2 regions of the Marinobacter sp. UBA2688 genome follow, and region 2 is predicted to be linked to the other one. Evidence: riboswitches for the same ligand, from Rfam matches in the RefSeq annotation. Region 2 holds a riboswitch; the other holds the start of a gene.
The links. A riboswitch is a leader RNA that binds a small molecule or an ion and turns the genes downstream of it on or off. The one in region 2 is predicted to bind cobalamin.

Region 1 (7,326 bases), on a different contig from region 2:
GAATACGATCAATCTGCTGCACGCTGCCATCGAAGTACTTGAGATCGTTCACCATCACGTTGTCCCACAGACCCTCAGCTTTCAGATCACGAACCAGAGATGGATTAACCACCGTGAACTCGCCGGAGAGATTCGATTTCACGAACAGGTTCTGGTACGCCGGTTCGATGGATTGGGAGACACCGACGATGTTGGAGATGGTCGCCGTTGGCGCAATGGCCATCACATTGCTGTTACGCATGCCATTGCGGGCGATGAGCTTCCGCACCGCCGTCCAGTCCAGGCGGCTGCTGGTATTCAGGCTCAGGTCGCCGTCCTGACGGGCCTCTTTCAACAGGTTGATTGAGTCAATGGGCAGAATACCCTGATGCCACAACGAGCCTTCGTAGGTCTCGTAGGCACCGCGTTCACCGGCCAGCGCAGCCGAGGCCCGGATCGCGAAATAACTGATCTGCTCCATCGCCACATCGGCAAACTCCACCGCTTCCGCGCTGGTGTAGGGCAGGTTGAGCCGATACAACGCATCCTGAAAGCCCATCAGGCCGAGACCAACGGGCCGATGCTTGAAATTGGAACTCTTCGCCTGGGGCACTGCGTAGTAATTGATGTCGACCACGTTATCGAGCATGCGGACCGCAGTATTGACCGTGCGTTCTAGGCGCTGGACATCCAGCTCACCGTTGTGGACATGGGCCGCCAGGTTGATGGACCCCAGGTTGCACACGGCGATCTCATCCGCACTGGTGTTCAGGGTGATCTCGGTACACAGGTTGGAGCTGTGCACCACGCCCCGATGCTGCTGCGGTGAGCGCAGGTTGCAGGGGTCCTTGAAGGTGATCCACGGATGACCGGTCTCGAACAGCACGGTCAGCATCTTGCGCCAGAGCTGTTTGGCGGACACCGTATTGAACAGAGTGATCTCGCCCCTGGCCGCCATAGCTTCGTATTCCTGGTACCGCGCCCGGAATGCGTTGCCATAGAGGTCATGCAAGTCCGGAGTGTCGTTTGGCGAGAACAGGGTCCAGTCCTGATCACTGCGCATGCGCTCGATCAGCAGGTCCGGTACCCAGTTGGCGGTGTTCATGTCGTGGGTACGACGACGCTCATCGCCGGTGTTCTTGCGTAGCTCCAGGAACTCCTCAATATCCAGGTGCCAGCTTTCCAGGTAAGCGCACACGGCGCCCTTGCGCTTGCCGCCCTGATTCACCGCCACCGCCGTGTCGTTCACCACTTTCAGGAATGGCACCACACCCTGGCTGCTGCCGTTGGTACCCTTGATGTGGGAGCCCAAAGCCCTGACTGGCGTCCAGTCGTTACCCAGGCCGCCGGCCCACTTGGACAGCATGGCGTTGTCACGGATGGCACCATAGATACCCTCCAGATCATCCTGAACGGTGGTGAGGTAGCAGGATGAAAGCTGGGAATGTCGGGTACCACTGTTGAACAGGGTTGGCGTGGAGGCCATGTAGTCGAAGGATGACAACAGGTCGTAGAACTCAATGGCCCGGGCATTGGGGTCGTCTTCCTGCAACGCCAGACCCATGGACACGCGCATGAAGAAGACCTGGGGCAACTCCAGCCGGTCACCTTTCCAGTTGAGGAAATAGCGGTCGTAGAGAGTCTGCAGGCCGAGGAACCCAAACTGGTGGTCCCGCTCCGGCTTGAGGGCAGCACCCAGGCGTTCCAGGTCGAACGCCGCCATGGCGTCGTCCAGCAGCTCGTAGTGGATACCCTGCTCAATGAAGGTGCTCAGGGCCTGCGGGTATATTTCCGCCAGCGGCAAACTTAGGGGCAGGCTCAAGGCGGCCGCGGTTTCCAGCCTGAGTTGTTCCAGCAGCAGACGAGCGGTTACGGCACTGTAGTCCGGTTCCTGCTCGATGCGGCCGCGGGCGGTCATGATCAGCGCAGACAGCACCTCCTCCTCAGCGATACCGTCGTACAGGTTCCGCAGCGCCCCTTCCACCAGGGATTCGCCATCGATGCCCTCCAATCCCTGGCTGGCACGCTCCACCTGGACTTTCATCAGCCCCAGATCCAGCGGCGCGGCCTCACCGTTGGCTTTTTTCACCGTGAGCGTGGGATGGGCCTCCACCGGCGCCAGGCTGGCCCGCTCCTGGGCATGAGCCTCCCGGTAGAGTACATAGGCGCGGGCCACTTTCTGCTCCTCCGCCCGCATCAGCGCCAGTTCCACCTGGTCCTGGATATCTTCAATGTGCACCTTGCCGCCAGCTTTCAAGCGTCGGCTGATGGCCTGCATGACCTGATGGGTAACCTGCTCCACGGAATCGTGAATGCGAGCCGAGCCTGCTGCTTCATCGCCTTCGACGGCAAGAAACGCTTTGGTCACAGCAACACTGATTTTGCTGGCGTCGAATCCAACCAGGGCGCCATTACGTTTAATAACCTGTAGGGAGGCAGTGCTGGTTGAGGCAGATTGGCCGGGCTCGGCCAGGATGGCAGTGGACATGTCGGTTCTCCTGAGTACGCGTTTATGCCAAGACCTTCGCGTACGCAGGGGCGAGCATTGCTCTGAACAGAGACAACGCAAAACCGATCTGCTCACCTTGATACGCGAAGGTGCAGTTGTATTCCCTGGCAGGTCTTCGGACTCAGGGGCGTGAACCTGTTGGCTCGGCCTTGCGTGGCGACTTCCCGGCATTCGCCAGTGTCTTTATGCCACGCTCGTTCCCCAATACCGCTGCGCGTCAGTTCCGGAGTCTCACCGGATTCCCGGTACCACGATCATCGTGACGAGGGCGATCTGTGATTGATCAGCCTTTGATCACTATATCTGGTACTAAGCCAAGGATATAAACACTATATAGACTAAGGTAAATCGCAACAAGGCACTTTTTCGACGGTTACCGGTCAGTAAACGAACCCATAGGAGCATTCCATGACACCGCTACCGAGATACCTGACGGCCGCCCTCGCCCTTTCGTTGATGGCCACTTCGGCCCAGGCTGACAGCACGGAAAACTCACTGATCACCGCGTTTTCGACCATAACGTCCCTGGAAGATGGCTGGGAACCGATGGAATTTCCAAAGATAGACCGCCACAGTCGCTATCAGTTGACGGACGACAACGGCGAGCAGGTGGTCATGGCCACCACGGACAACAGCGCCTCCGGGCTGATTGCCAGGGTGTCCGTCGAACCCGGGGATTCACTGATCCTGCGATGGCGGTGGAAAGTGTCGAACGTCTATGAGCAGGGAAACGCCCGTAGAAAGGAGGGCGATGACTACGCTGCGCGAATCTACGTGGCCTTTGAGTTCGAGCCGGACGAAGCCGGCTTTTTCGAGCGCGCCAAACGCAAGACCGTGGAAGTGGTGTTCGGGGAGGAACTGCCGGGCAATGCGCTGAACTACATCTGGGCCAACCGGCTGCCGGTTGGCGAAATCATTGCCAACCCGTTCACCGATACCACGATGATGGTAGCGGTGAACTCCGGGACGGCGAACACAGGCGAATGGGTCACGGTGGAGCGGGATATCGTTGCGGACTACCGCAAGGCCTTTGGCCGAGAGCCGCCGAAGCTGGTGGGCGTCGCCATCATGTCGGATTCCGACAACACCGGAGCATCTGCCACCGCCTGGTATGGTGATGTCCGCTTGGTCAAACCAGATTGATGACGCAAAACAGACCTACCGCGCCCATCACGATGGTATAGGGAAACGCCATCACAACCATCCGCCCATAGGACAATCGCACCAGCGGAGCGATTGCAGACGTCAGCAGGAACAGAAACGCTGCCTGGCCATTGGGGGTAGCCACACTGGGCAGGTTGGTGCCGGTGTTAATGGCGATGGCCAACTCCTGGAAATGCTCGTAGTCGATACTGCCGGCGTCCAGCGCCTGTTTGATTTCACTGATGTAAACGGTGGCTACGAACACATTGTCGCTGATCATCGACAACAACCCGTTGGCAATAAAGAACATGCCCGGCTGCTGGTCCTGAGGCAGGCTGAGCACAAAATCGATGATCGGCTTGAACAGGTGTTGCTCGTGAATCACCGCGACGATGGCGAAAAACACCACCAACAACGAGGTAAATGGCAGCGACTCCTGGAAGGCCTTACCGATCTGGTGCTCGTCAGTAACGCCAGTGAACGAGGTGATCAGGATAATCACCAGAAGGCCGATCAATCCCACCTCTGCCAGGTGAAACGCCAGCCCAACAACCAGCACCAGGGCCGCCATTGCCTGCACCCACAGGGCAGCCTGGTCGGCTTTCGTGCGCTTGGTGCGCTCGTTGTCAGCAAACTCTTCCAGTACCTGGCGGACAGGCTTGGGCAACCGGGCGCCATACCCAAACCAGCGCAGCTTTTCCAGCAGCCAGCAGGTGGTCAGGCCGGCCACCAGCACCGGCAGGCTCACCGGCGCCATGCGCAGGAAGAAACTGACAAAGTCCCACCCTACTACCTTGGCGATCAGCAGGTTCTGGGGTTCGCCCACCATAGTGGAGACTCCCCCCAAGGCCGTACCAATGGCGCCGTGCATCAGCAGGCTACGCAGAAAGGCCCGGAACTTGTCCAGGTCTTCCCGGTGCAACTCAATCACGTGTTCATCGCTGTTGGCGTTGTGATCAGAGTGATGATAACCCTTGCCGGAAGCTACCTTGTGGTACACCGAGTAAAAACCGACAGCGACACTGATGATGACTGCGGTGACGGTAAGCGCGTCCAGGAACGCGGATAGAACGGCCGCAGCAGCACAGAACAGCAGTGACAACGCGGACTTTGACCGCACACCCACCAGGATCTGGGTAAACGTCACCAGCAGCAGCTCTTTCATAAAGTAGATGCCAGCCACCATGAACATCAGCAGCAGGATGACCGGGAAGTTCACCAACACCTCGTGGTACACCGCATCCGCTGACGTCATACCCACTAACAGGGCTTCAATCGCCAGCAACCCGCCCGGTAACAGTGGATAACACTTCAGCGCCATGGCCAGAGTAAAAATAAACTCCCCCACCAACGCCCAACCGGCCACGGCCGGGCCAAGGGTCCAGACAATCAGGGGGTTGGCAATCAGGAATAGAAGAATGACCTGTTTGTACCAGGCGGGTGCATTACCCAGGAAGTTGTGGGTAAAGCCGGAGAGAACGGTTGTGGGCATTGCGGGAATCTTCTGAGTAAACGGTTTGTTGGAATTGTGTGGCAGAAGGCCCGCATCTTCCTTGATATTTGTGTAACCGGTAATCCCCCAAAGGTACAGGGTGAGTGCCTATTTGGTCTTACATGAAACAAGGAAGAGTGGCCGGACGACCACTCAAAAGAGTTTCGTAATATTACTTAAAAACAGAGCCGGAATCGACTCTGTTTTCAGCACTCAGGGTTTATTATGACCGTTATCACTTCCCGCTTACGTGTCAAAACCGGTAAGAAACCGACGCCGTAACGTTACGTTCTGCCCCGAAGTAACAGAAGTCCAGACTGTTGTAGCAGGACGCCACGTATTCCTTGTCCAGCAGATTGTTCACGTTCAGCCGGGTAGAAACGCCTTCCAGGCCGAGCTTGCTGAAATCGTAGCCCAGTGCCAGATCCACCAGGGTGTAGTCCGGCACCTTTTTGGTGTTGGCATCATCGGCGTAGATGTCTGCGTTGTGACGGACACCCAATCCCGCGTTTGCCCCATTAAGGACTCCCTGCGTGAACCGGTAACCGGCCCACAGGGTCAGCTGGTGTTCCGGCACCTGGCTGGCGGCATTGCCCTCGCGATAGGCCTCGGACTTCTCAAAGGTGACGTCCGTGAACGCATATCCGGCCTGGACATTCAGGTTCTCCGTCAGCTGCGCCTTGGCTTCCAGCTCCACACCCTGGGACTCAATCTCACCAATACTGCGGTAGAAGGACTCCTGTGGCTGCTTGGTGGCCAGATTCTCCTGGTTGATGCGGAACAGAGAGAGCGTATACAGGTCCGTGGTTCCCACCGGCTGGTACCTAAGCCCGGTTTCTATCTGCTTGCCTTCACTCGGGGCCAGCAGGTCGCCGTTCTCGTCGGTATAGGCGCTGGGCGAAAACGACGTGGAGTGGGACACGTAGGGTGCAATGCCGTTGTCGAACAGGTAGAGCAGCCCGGCACGGCCACTGAACTGGGTTTCGTCCAGCTCTGTCACTACACCGGTGTCACGATTGGTGTTCTCGATCTCCACCCAGTCGTAACGGCCACCCAACGTCAACCGCCAGCCACCGGTGGCCAGCTGGTCCTGCAGATAGACCCCGGTCTGTTTCTGCTTACGGAGATTGCGTTGCGGGGGGTATAGGGCAGAGGGATCGGCCCCGTACTCAGGATTGAAGGCATCGATGGCCGGAAAGGCGCCCGACGGCCAGACCACGTCGTTCTCACGCTGCTGATAGTCCACCCCCACCAATACGGTGTGATCCACCGCGCCAGTCGTCAATTCCCCCTGAATCTGGTTATCAACGGTGAGTGCCTGCAGATCCTCATCGCCACCGGAGTAGTAGCGGTTAAGCTCAGTGGCCGAGGCCCAGCCGTAGGCATAAACCTGTTTCAACTCAACGTCCGAATCCAGGTAACGGGCTTTCTGCAAGGCGGACCAGTTACGATTGATTCGATGCTCCAGATCGTATCCCACCATGGTCATGTCGCGCCGGAAAAGGTCGTAGTCCGGTTCGCCCTCAAAAAAGGTGTTGTCGATTTTCTGGCCGTCGCGGGACTCCACCGTGCCCTCGTACGGCAAACCGCTGTGGTAGCCACCTTCCGGATCACGTTGAAGGTAGGCCAGCAGAGTCACGCTGGTCTCGTCGGTCATGTCCCAGGTCAGCGACGGGGCAATGGCGCGACGGTCCAGTTCCACGTGGTCCTGTTGCGCGTCAGCAGCGGAAGCAATGCCGGTCACACGATAGGCAACCCGTTGCTCATCATCCACCGAACCGGTGACATCAAAGGCAAAGCTGCGCTGGGCGTTGTTGCCGAGCGAGACACGGATTTCACCCCCATCCCGGAACTCCGGACGCTTGCTGGTGAGGGCAACAATCCCACCAGGGGAGCCCTGGCCGTAGAGAACGGAGGTCGGGCCTTTAACAATCTCAATACGCTCAAGAAACCAGGGATCAATGGCAAAGGAGCTGTAGGAGCCACCGTCGTTCATCACCCGCAGGCCATCCAGATAGGTGTTATTGATACTGCCATCGGAAAAACCGCGGAGAATCAGATAATCGTAGCGGTTGGAAGACCCCACCTGGTTCGTACCCACACCCGGGGTATAGCTGGCGGCGCGCTGCACCGTACGGGCGCCTTTTTCTTCCCAGTCTTCGCGGCTGACAACAGATACTGATTGCGGGGTTTCAATCACCGG
Region 2 (7,326 bases):
CGGCGGCGTGGCAGGAATTCCCTAGTTGAGTGGCGCCCAACGTAGACCAGCGCATCAGCCTGGTAGTGATCCCGTAACCAGTGGTAGAAACCCACGTACTGGTGGGTCGGGGGGAAGGTGGTGTTGGCGTGCAACAATTCCTCGTCCACTTCCCAGCCTCGGGGCGGTTGCGGACCGATATAGATATTACCGAATCGAAGCCCAGGGAAAATCAGCCTGTCATCAACCACCATGGACTGGCCCGGCGCTTCTCCCCACCCCTTTAGTCCGGGAATGCCCGTATCGGCCAGTGCAACCCGGCTGTCATCCAGTTCCGCACTGTGACCACCTTCATCGAGACGTGCTTGCCAGAGCGCTTCGTACTCGTCCAGTCGGCTCAGGGCCGCCTTTCGGTTCGGGTGCTGGAGATGTTCAATCAGGTGCCGCAAGTCACGAATGCCCCGACTCAACAGACCGGTTGCCAATTCTTTCTCGCCCAACCTATGTGCCTGCTCAAGTCGCTCATGCAAATAACCCAGGGGGCCATGGACCATTTCCTGCTGGACAACCCTTGGCAAGGTTTCGAGATACTGACGATAGGTTCTGCCCGCCATTGAGGCAACGTCACCGGCCATTTCCCTCAGCGCGCGAGGATCATCCGGCAGACTCACGCCCCGTTGCTGGAGCAGGTCGGTGAGGGCTTCCGGACTCTCCGGCAGCGGGCCAGTCTCGTAGCCCTCGGCTTTAAGCCAGTGCAGCATTTCATATAGGGAAGCTGGCACATCGAGATTGTCCGCCCCAATATTCTGCCGGCCCGGTGGATGATTGTAGTAGATGATGGCCACGCGCTTGTCGGCGTTGCCCTTGGCTTGCAGCGTCTGCCAGCGTTTCAGGCGGTCCGCAACGGCGTCCACCCGCTCCGGCACCGGCTGGGTAAGCGTCAGAGCCACACCGGTGTTTTCGTCAATCACTTCCGGCTCCGCCGTAGCCAGCACCATAGGCTGACTGACCCCCTGGAGCTCGGGCATCGCCAATTTGTAGTGCACCTTGTCAGACGGAATACCATCGATCGACAATTGCCATTGGTTGGTGGTGCGGGAGGCCAGGCGCAAGCCCTTGATCACCGGCACATTCAACCGGACCAACGCTTCCGTGACCTGACGCCGACCCTCGCCGCCTCCAATAATAAAGTCCTGAAGACTGACAATACCGGATAGTGTCGCCGGGCCTACCGTTTCATTCAGGGCACGAACAGCCTCCAGGCTGGCACCACCCCAACGGGACAGAATTGCAAAGCATTGCATCCCTCTGGATTCCATCGCTGCACAGGTTGCATCCAGCAGTGCCCGATCGCCCGGGCGATCACCGCTATCCAGGTCCAGAAGCGCGACCACGGGGCCTGATTGCAGGTTAAGGTTCGCCGCGCTATCTGTGGCTTCACCATTACGGTAATAGCGGATCAGCGACCGGGGCGGCAGATCCGGCACGTCAAACTCTTCGCCCGCCTGAACAAGCAACCAACGCAATAAGGCATCCAGGTGTTGCGGGGTGCGTCCCTGGTATAGGGCCCGGCCTTCAAGCCAGGGTTCCTGTTCGGGGAAACGGGCCTTAAGCTCTGCCAGATGGGCTTTCAAGTCCGTGCCGGGGTCCGGCGCTTTCATCACGTTGTTCAGGGTCGTGGCATCCAGCCCTTCCAGGGGCTTGCGCCCCTGTAACCGTGACAGCACAGTCAGCGCCCTGTCGCCATTCACCCCCAGAATCGGAAACTCGCGAACGGCGGCCTGCTCGCCCACAGCACGCTCAATCCGGCCCACCTGCTCTCCGAAAACCGCCGCCATCAATAAGGCATCGGCCTGGCTCACCAGATCGTCGAGAGCGCTGTTGTCCAGGTTTGCCAATTGCTCCGGTGTTCGCAGAATAATGCGGTGATCTGGCTGGGCTGCCAGAAAGCGTTCCGCACCAGCAGCCATCTCCGCAGCGGAACGCTCAGACACTACCCCAAATACCGTGGCGCCGGACACTGGTTGGGACAGCATCAACAGAAGCCCGGAAAGGCAGCCGAACAACGGGCGTCTCAGAGTCCTATACAGGCGCTCAATCATGCCCTTACCTCTCCATGGTTGATCATAGGTCGTAGCGAATCGTCAGCATTGCGGTGCGGCCAGCGGCTATGTAAGCACTTCCATCAAAGCGCTGCGCCGTGGCGTATTCTCTGTCCAGCACGTTGTCGACCGTCAGATTGGTGGTCCAATGGCTGTCGATTTCCCACTTTGCCCGCAGGTCCCAAGTGACAAAGCCGGCAATGCGCTCTTCATTCTCTGCGTCGTCGTAGCGATACCCCTGGCCCTTAACGGTGGTTCCCAACGACACTCGGCCGAAGTCACGATCCAGATCCACCCGGAACTGTTTCGCGCTACGGCGACGAATTCGATTGTCGGTCTCACGGTCGCGGGGGTCGGTTACCGAGGCCCCAGCCTGCACGGTCCATTCGTCCAATTCCAGGCCAGCACTCAGCTCAACCCCCCTGATGCGTGCTTCGTTAACATTGAATGGTGCGAACCGACCGTCCCTAAAGACAAATACAATCAGATCATCAGCGTCTGTCTGATAGATCGCGGCATCCCAGAACCAACGGGCGTAATTTCCGCCAATACCAAGCTCCACGCTACCTGCGGTTTCCGGTTGAAGATCCGCATTGCCGAAGTTCGGGAAGTAGAGGTCATTGAACGTGGGCGCCCGGAAAGATGTGCTGTAGCTCACCCTTACTCTATGGTTGCGATCCATATCGACACCCATGGCGATCGCACCGGTTTCCTCACGACCAAAAGCCTCGTTATCGTCGGCGCGCAAACTCAACTGAAAGTCCGTCGGACCAAAATTCAACAGGGCCTGACCAAAAACAGCGGCGTTGGTGCGGCTGGTTTCGTCAAAGTCGGTGGTGCTGTCTACTTCATCCATCAAGAGTTCACCGCCCAAGATGTACTCATGGCGGCCGACACTGATCTGGTTCTCCCAACGGGCACTGCGGGTTTTGGTATCGAAGGTGCTGTCACCAAATTCGTCCCGTGTATCCTGCTCATCAATGGATTCGGCTAACAGGATACGGCTCCGCCAATAGTCGCTGATGGGCGCGTCCAGACGAACACCAACGGTTTGGATAGCAAAATCTGTATCACCGCCCTCGAACTCGGTATTGCCCTGGGCACGCATGAGGACAACGCCGGCTTCCCCACCGGAGTCGAACTGGTGAGCAACGGACGCCAGGGCTGAAGTGTTACGAAAGCCCTTGTCTTCGCCCCCTTCAACAATGGCCGTGCCGTCAGTTTCCAGATGGCTTGCGCTCAGACTGTATGTCATCCGGCCTTCAGAGCCGGCCGTTCCAGCTACATACTCCTGGGTGTTAAAGTTGCCACCGCCTGCCTGAACCCATCCCTCGCGGCCCTTTTCGGCGCTATGCGTGAAGGCCTGGATAACCCCGCCCACGGCATCGGCCCCGTACAGGTTACTGCGGGAACCCCGAACAATTTCTACCCTTTCCACCATTTGCGGCGGGAAATACTGCCAGGCAGCACTACCACTGGTGGCCGAGCGCAAACGAATGCCGTCCACCAGGAAAACCGTGGATTCGCTGCCGGTACCCCGGGTGTAGACACTGGTGTTCTTACCGAACGAGCCGTTGCTGGTGATATCAATGCCGGGTTGGCCCATCAGCAGCTCGTCGAACGTTTGAGGCTGCAAGCGTTCGATCGCCTCTTCATCGATCACCGTGACCGATGAGTCACTTTCGCCCCGGGTCTTCGGACCAAGCGTGGCCGTAACAACAATGGGGTCAAGTGCCGAGACCATTACCTCTTCGTCGGCTAGCGCACTGGAAACTGGCAGGAACACAAGGGGGAGGCCGGAAAATAGAACCGGCAAAGACTTCGAACAACTCATAATCAACACTCGCTGGCAAACCACGCGCACCCGCGTGATGGTTATTGTGTTGCGGAGTTTGAGTATGAGATTGGGGAGGCAGGATACGAGTCAGAGTACGGGTGTGAGACCGACGCAACTCTCCCACCGCCGTCGCCCTCCGCAACTTCCGGTGTGCATTCAGGCCGGTCTCCGGGCTTGCGAGTGGATCAGCCTGTTGGACTGGTCCGGGGCAATCACCTTCCCATGCATGATGCACAGTGGCTTTTTCGATTGCCTTTAGCTCGCTTACCGTTGCGGGGGCAGCGTCGGACTTTAACCGACTTCCCGTTTTACGCTTTCCGGCGGGGATACCGCAAAAAAGCGTTACCTGAACACGGTGTTCATCGAATCGGGCGCCAAACTAGCAGCCCTTATGTGCTAAATCAATACAGATGGCTTAAATACAGTGCCTGCTCTAACCGCGTCCATTCCGGTTCTGAGCCGGGCAATCCAAAGCGCAGCGCAGCAGGATTCTCGAACTCCCGAACGAGGATTCCCCGCCGTGCGAGTTCGCCTGCAATGTCCGCCGCCCGGCCATGCCGAACGTATCGAAAGAGCGCCGTTCCTGCGGCTCCTTCAAGGCCATGCCGCGACAGGCAGTCCGCCAACCGCTGGCTTTCACTGTGCAGTCGCTCCATCGTCGCAGCTTGCCACTGGGTGTCCGCCAGCGCCTGGCCCATGATAAATCGCGCAGGGCCACTGATTGACCAGGGCCCGATCATTGCACCCAATCGGCGAATAATATCCGGGTCTCCCACCGCAGCTCCGGCCCGCAGGCCCGCCAGGCCGAAAAACTTACCCAGGGATCTCATGACGATAAGACCGGGTCTGTCGGTCGCATACCCGACACTGAGTTCCGGAGTGGCATCGACGAACGCCTCGTCTACAATCAGCCACCCACCACGACGTTGAAGCCGCTGATGCCAGCTCAGCAACCGGTCCGGATCAACAACCTGGCCAGTGGGATTATTTGGATTGATCCACACCAGCACGTCCAGCTCGTCCAGCCAGCTTTCGTCATCATCCGCTAGCTGATCATTGCCAATCTCGATCACCCGATGGCCGGCAGCAGCCCAGTTATGACCATGCTCCTGGTACCCCGGAGAGGGCACACCTACCCGGCACGGCTGTCGTAAACGGGGCAAGTGCATGATTGCCGCCTGGCTACCAGCCAGGGCCATACATGCGGCGCTATCCGGTGCACCCACCCATTGTCTGATGAGTGGCTCCAGGCCATCGTCTGGCTCCGGCAGGCGACGCCAGACCTCTTCCGGGATCGCCGGAACAGGCCACCCATGCGGATTGATACCGGTGGACAGGTCCAGCCATTGATCCAGCGGGGTGCCCCACGTTTTTGCGGCGGCCCGTAGCCGGCCACCATGTTCCAGCGGCGACAAATTCACGCTTCAATACCCTGGTCTCGGGCCAGCATTATTTTCCCGGCACCCAAAGCACATCGTCCTTACCCTGGTTGTTGGCGTGTCTGGCAAGGACAAACAGCAAATCAGACAGCCGGTTCATGTATTCCAGCACCAACGGGCTGATGTCCTGCTCTTCCTGTAGCTGAGCAATGATGCGCTCAGCACGCCGCGTTACCGTGCGGGCATGGTGGAGATGCGTAGCCGCAGCATTGCCTGCGGGCAGGATAAAGGAGCGAAGCGACGGAATATCCGCGTTGAACTGGTCGATCTCCTGCTCAAGCTCAACGGTCTTGCCCTCGGCAAGCCTCAGTGGCGGGTATTTCGGGTTCTCCACGATCGGGGTACACAGATCCGCCCCGACATCAAACAGGTCGTTCTGGATGCGTGCCAGTATCACGTCCAGTTCGTCGTCCACATGCAGCCGCGCGAGACCAATCACTGCGTTGGCCTCATCCACCGTACCGTAGGCTTCCACACGCAGGTCATGCTTGGCGACGCGGCTGCCGTCGCCAAGACCGGTATCGCCCTTGTCTCCGGTTTTCGTATAGATCTTGGTGAGCCTGACCATTCATGTCTCCCGTGAACCGGTTCTGTCAGTATTCAAAGCCGGTCAGATTACAGGTTTTTCGCGATAGGTTCCCCATATCCCTTTCAGGGTTTCAACAATATCGCCCATCGAGGCGCCCTCTTTCACCAGTTCGATGGTGATGGGCATGAGATTGGCCGATTCGTCCTCGGCCTGCTCTTTCAGTTGCCTGAGCATGTCCTGGACTTTCTCCTCGTCGCGATTGTCCTTGACCCTATTCAGGCGTTCAATCTGCCGGCGTTCGGTTTCCGGATCGTGGGGATGGGTTTCGATTTCAACATCCTCTTCGTCCTGCACGAACATATTGACGCCGATTACCGGTCGCTCACCGCTGGCCTTGCGCAGCGCGAAGTCATAGGCGGAATCGGAGATGCCTCTCTGGAAGTAGCCGTCGTCGATGCACTGGAGCGTACCACCGAGCTCTTCCACTTCATCAAGAATCTTCCAGACTTCCTTCTCGATCTCATCGGTAAGATTCTCGACATAGTAGGAACCGCCCAATGGGTCCACCACCTGGGTGATGTTGGTCTCGTAGGCGATGATCTGCTGGGTTCGCAGGGCAATACGCATCGCCTCTTCCGTTGGAATGGCGAACGCTTCATCCATGCCGTTGGTGTGCAGCGATTGGGCGCCACCCAGTACCGCAGACAGTGCCTGAAGCGCGGTACGGATCGGGTTGATGGTGTACTGCGGCTTGGTCAGGGTGGCCGCGGCAGTCTGGGCGTGAAAACGGAGCCGGCTGGCCTCGGGTTTGGTGGCGTTGAATTTTTCGCGCATGATCTTGGCATAAACCCGCCGGGCTGCGCGGAACTTGGCAATTTCCTCGAAGAAATCCGCCTGGCTGACAAAGAAGAAGGACAGGCGTGGCCCGAACTCATTCACGTCCACGCCCGCGTCGATGGCGGTCCTGACGTACTCCATGGTGGTTGCCATGGTATACGCCACTTCCTGGACCGCCGTCGAACCGGCTTCAGAAATGTGATAGCCGGAGATGTTGATAGGGTTGTACCGCTTCATGTTTTCGGAGCCGTACTGAATACAGTCCCGCACCAGGCGAACCGATGGCCGCACCGGGAATATCCACTCTTTCTGGGCAATGTATTCCTTGAGAATGTCGTTCTGGATGGTGCCCGACAGGTCATTGAGATCGTATCCCCGTTTCTGCGCCAAGGCGATGTACATGGCGTAGAGAATCCAGGCTGACGGATTGATGGTCATGGATACCGAAATTTTGGTCAGATCAATGTCGTCGAACAACTCCTCCATGTCGGCAAGGGTGTCGATGGCAACGCCTTCACGGCCCACTTCACCCTGGCTCATGGCGTGACTGGAGTCGTAACCCATCAGGGTCGGCATATCGAAGTCGATGGACAGACCGGTCTG

Region 1: it holds a riboswitch for cobalamin, as region 2 does, so the genes downstream of both, B3M52_RS18895 (ribonucleoside-diphosphate reductase subunit alpha) here and B3M52_RS08240 (TonB-dependent receptor plug domain-containing protein) in region 2, are expected to answer to the same signal.

Annotation. Positions count from the first base shown of each region.
Region 1 is NZ_DELU01000027.1:237,014-244,339, reverse strand. It holds gene B3M52_RS18895 (ribonucleoside-diphosphate reductase subunit alpha) at 1-2,467, opposite strand, end outside; cobalamin riboswitch at 2,578-2,771, opposite strand; gene B3M52_RS18890 (DUF3047 domain-containing protein) at 2,897-3,631, shown strand; gene nhaB (sodium/proton antiporter NhaB) at 3,618-5,123, opposite strand; gene B3M52_RS18880 (TonB-dependent siderophore receptor) at 5,377-7,326, opposite strand, start outside.
Region 2 is NZ_DELU01000013.1:178,660-185,985, reverse strand. It holds gene B3M52_RS08245 (cobaltochelatase subunit CobN) at 1-2,081, opposite strand, end outside; gene B3M52_RS08240 (TonB-dependent receptor plug domain-containing protein) at 2,104-3,915, opposite strand; cobalamin riboswitch at 4,071-4,272, opposite strand; gene cobD (threonine-phosphate decarboxylase CobD) at 4,320-5,339, opposite strand; gene B3M52_RS08230 (cob(I)yrinic acid a,c-diamide adenosyltransferase) at 5,368-5,925, opposite strand; gene B3M52_RS08225 (methylmalonyl-CoA mutase family protein) at 5,968-7,326, opposite strand, start outside.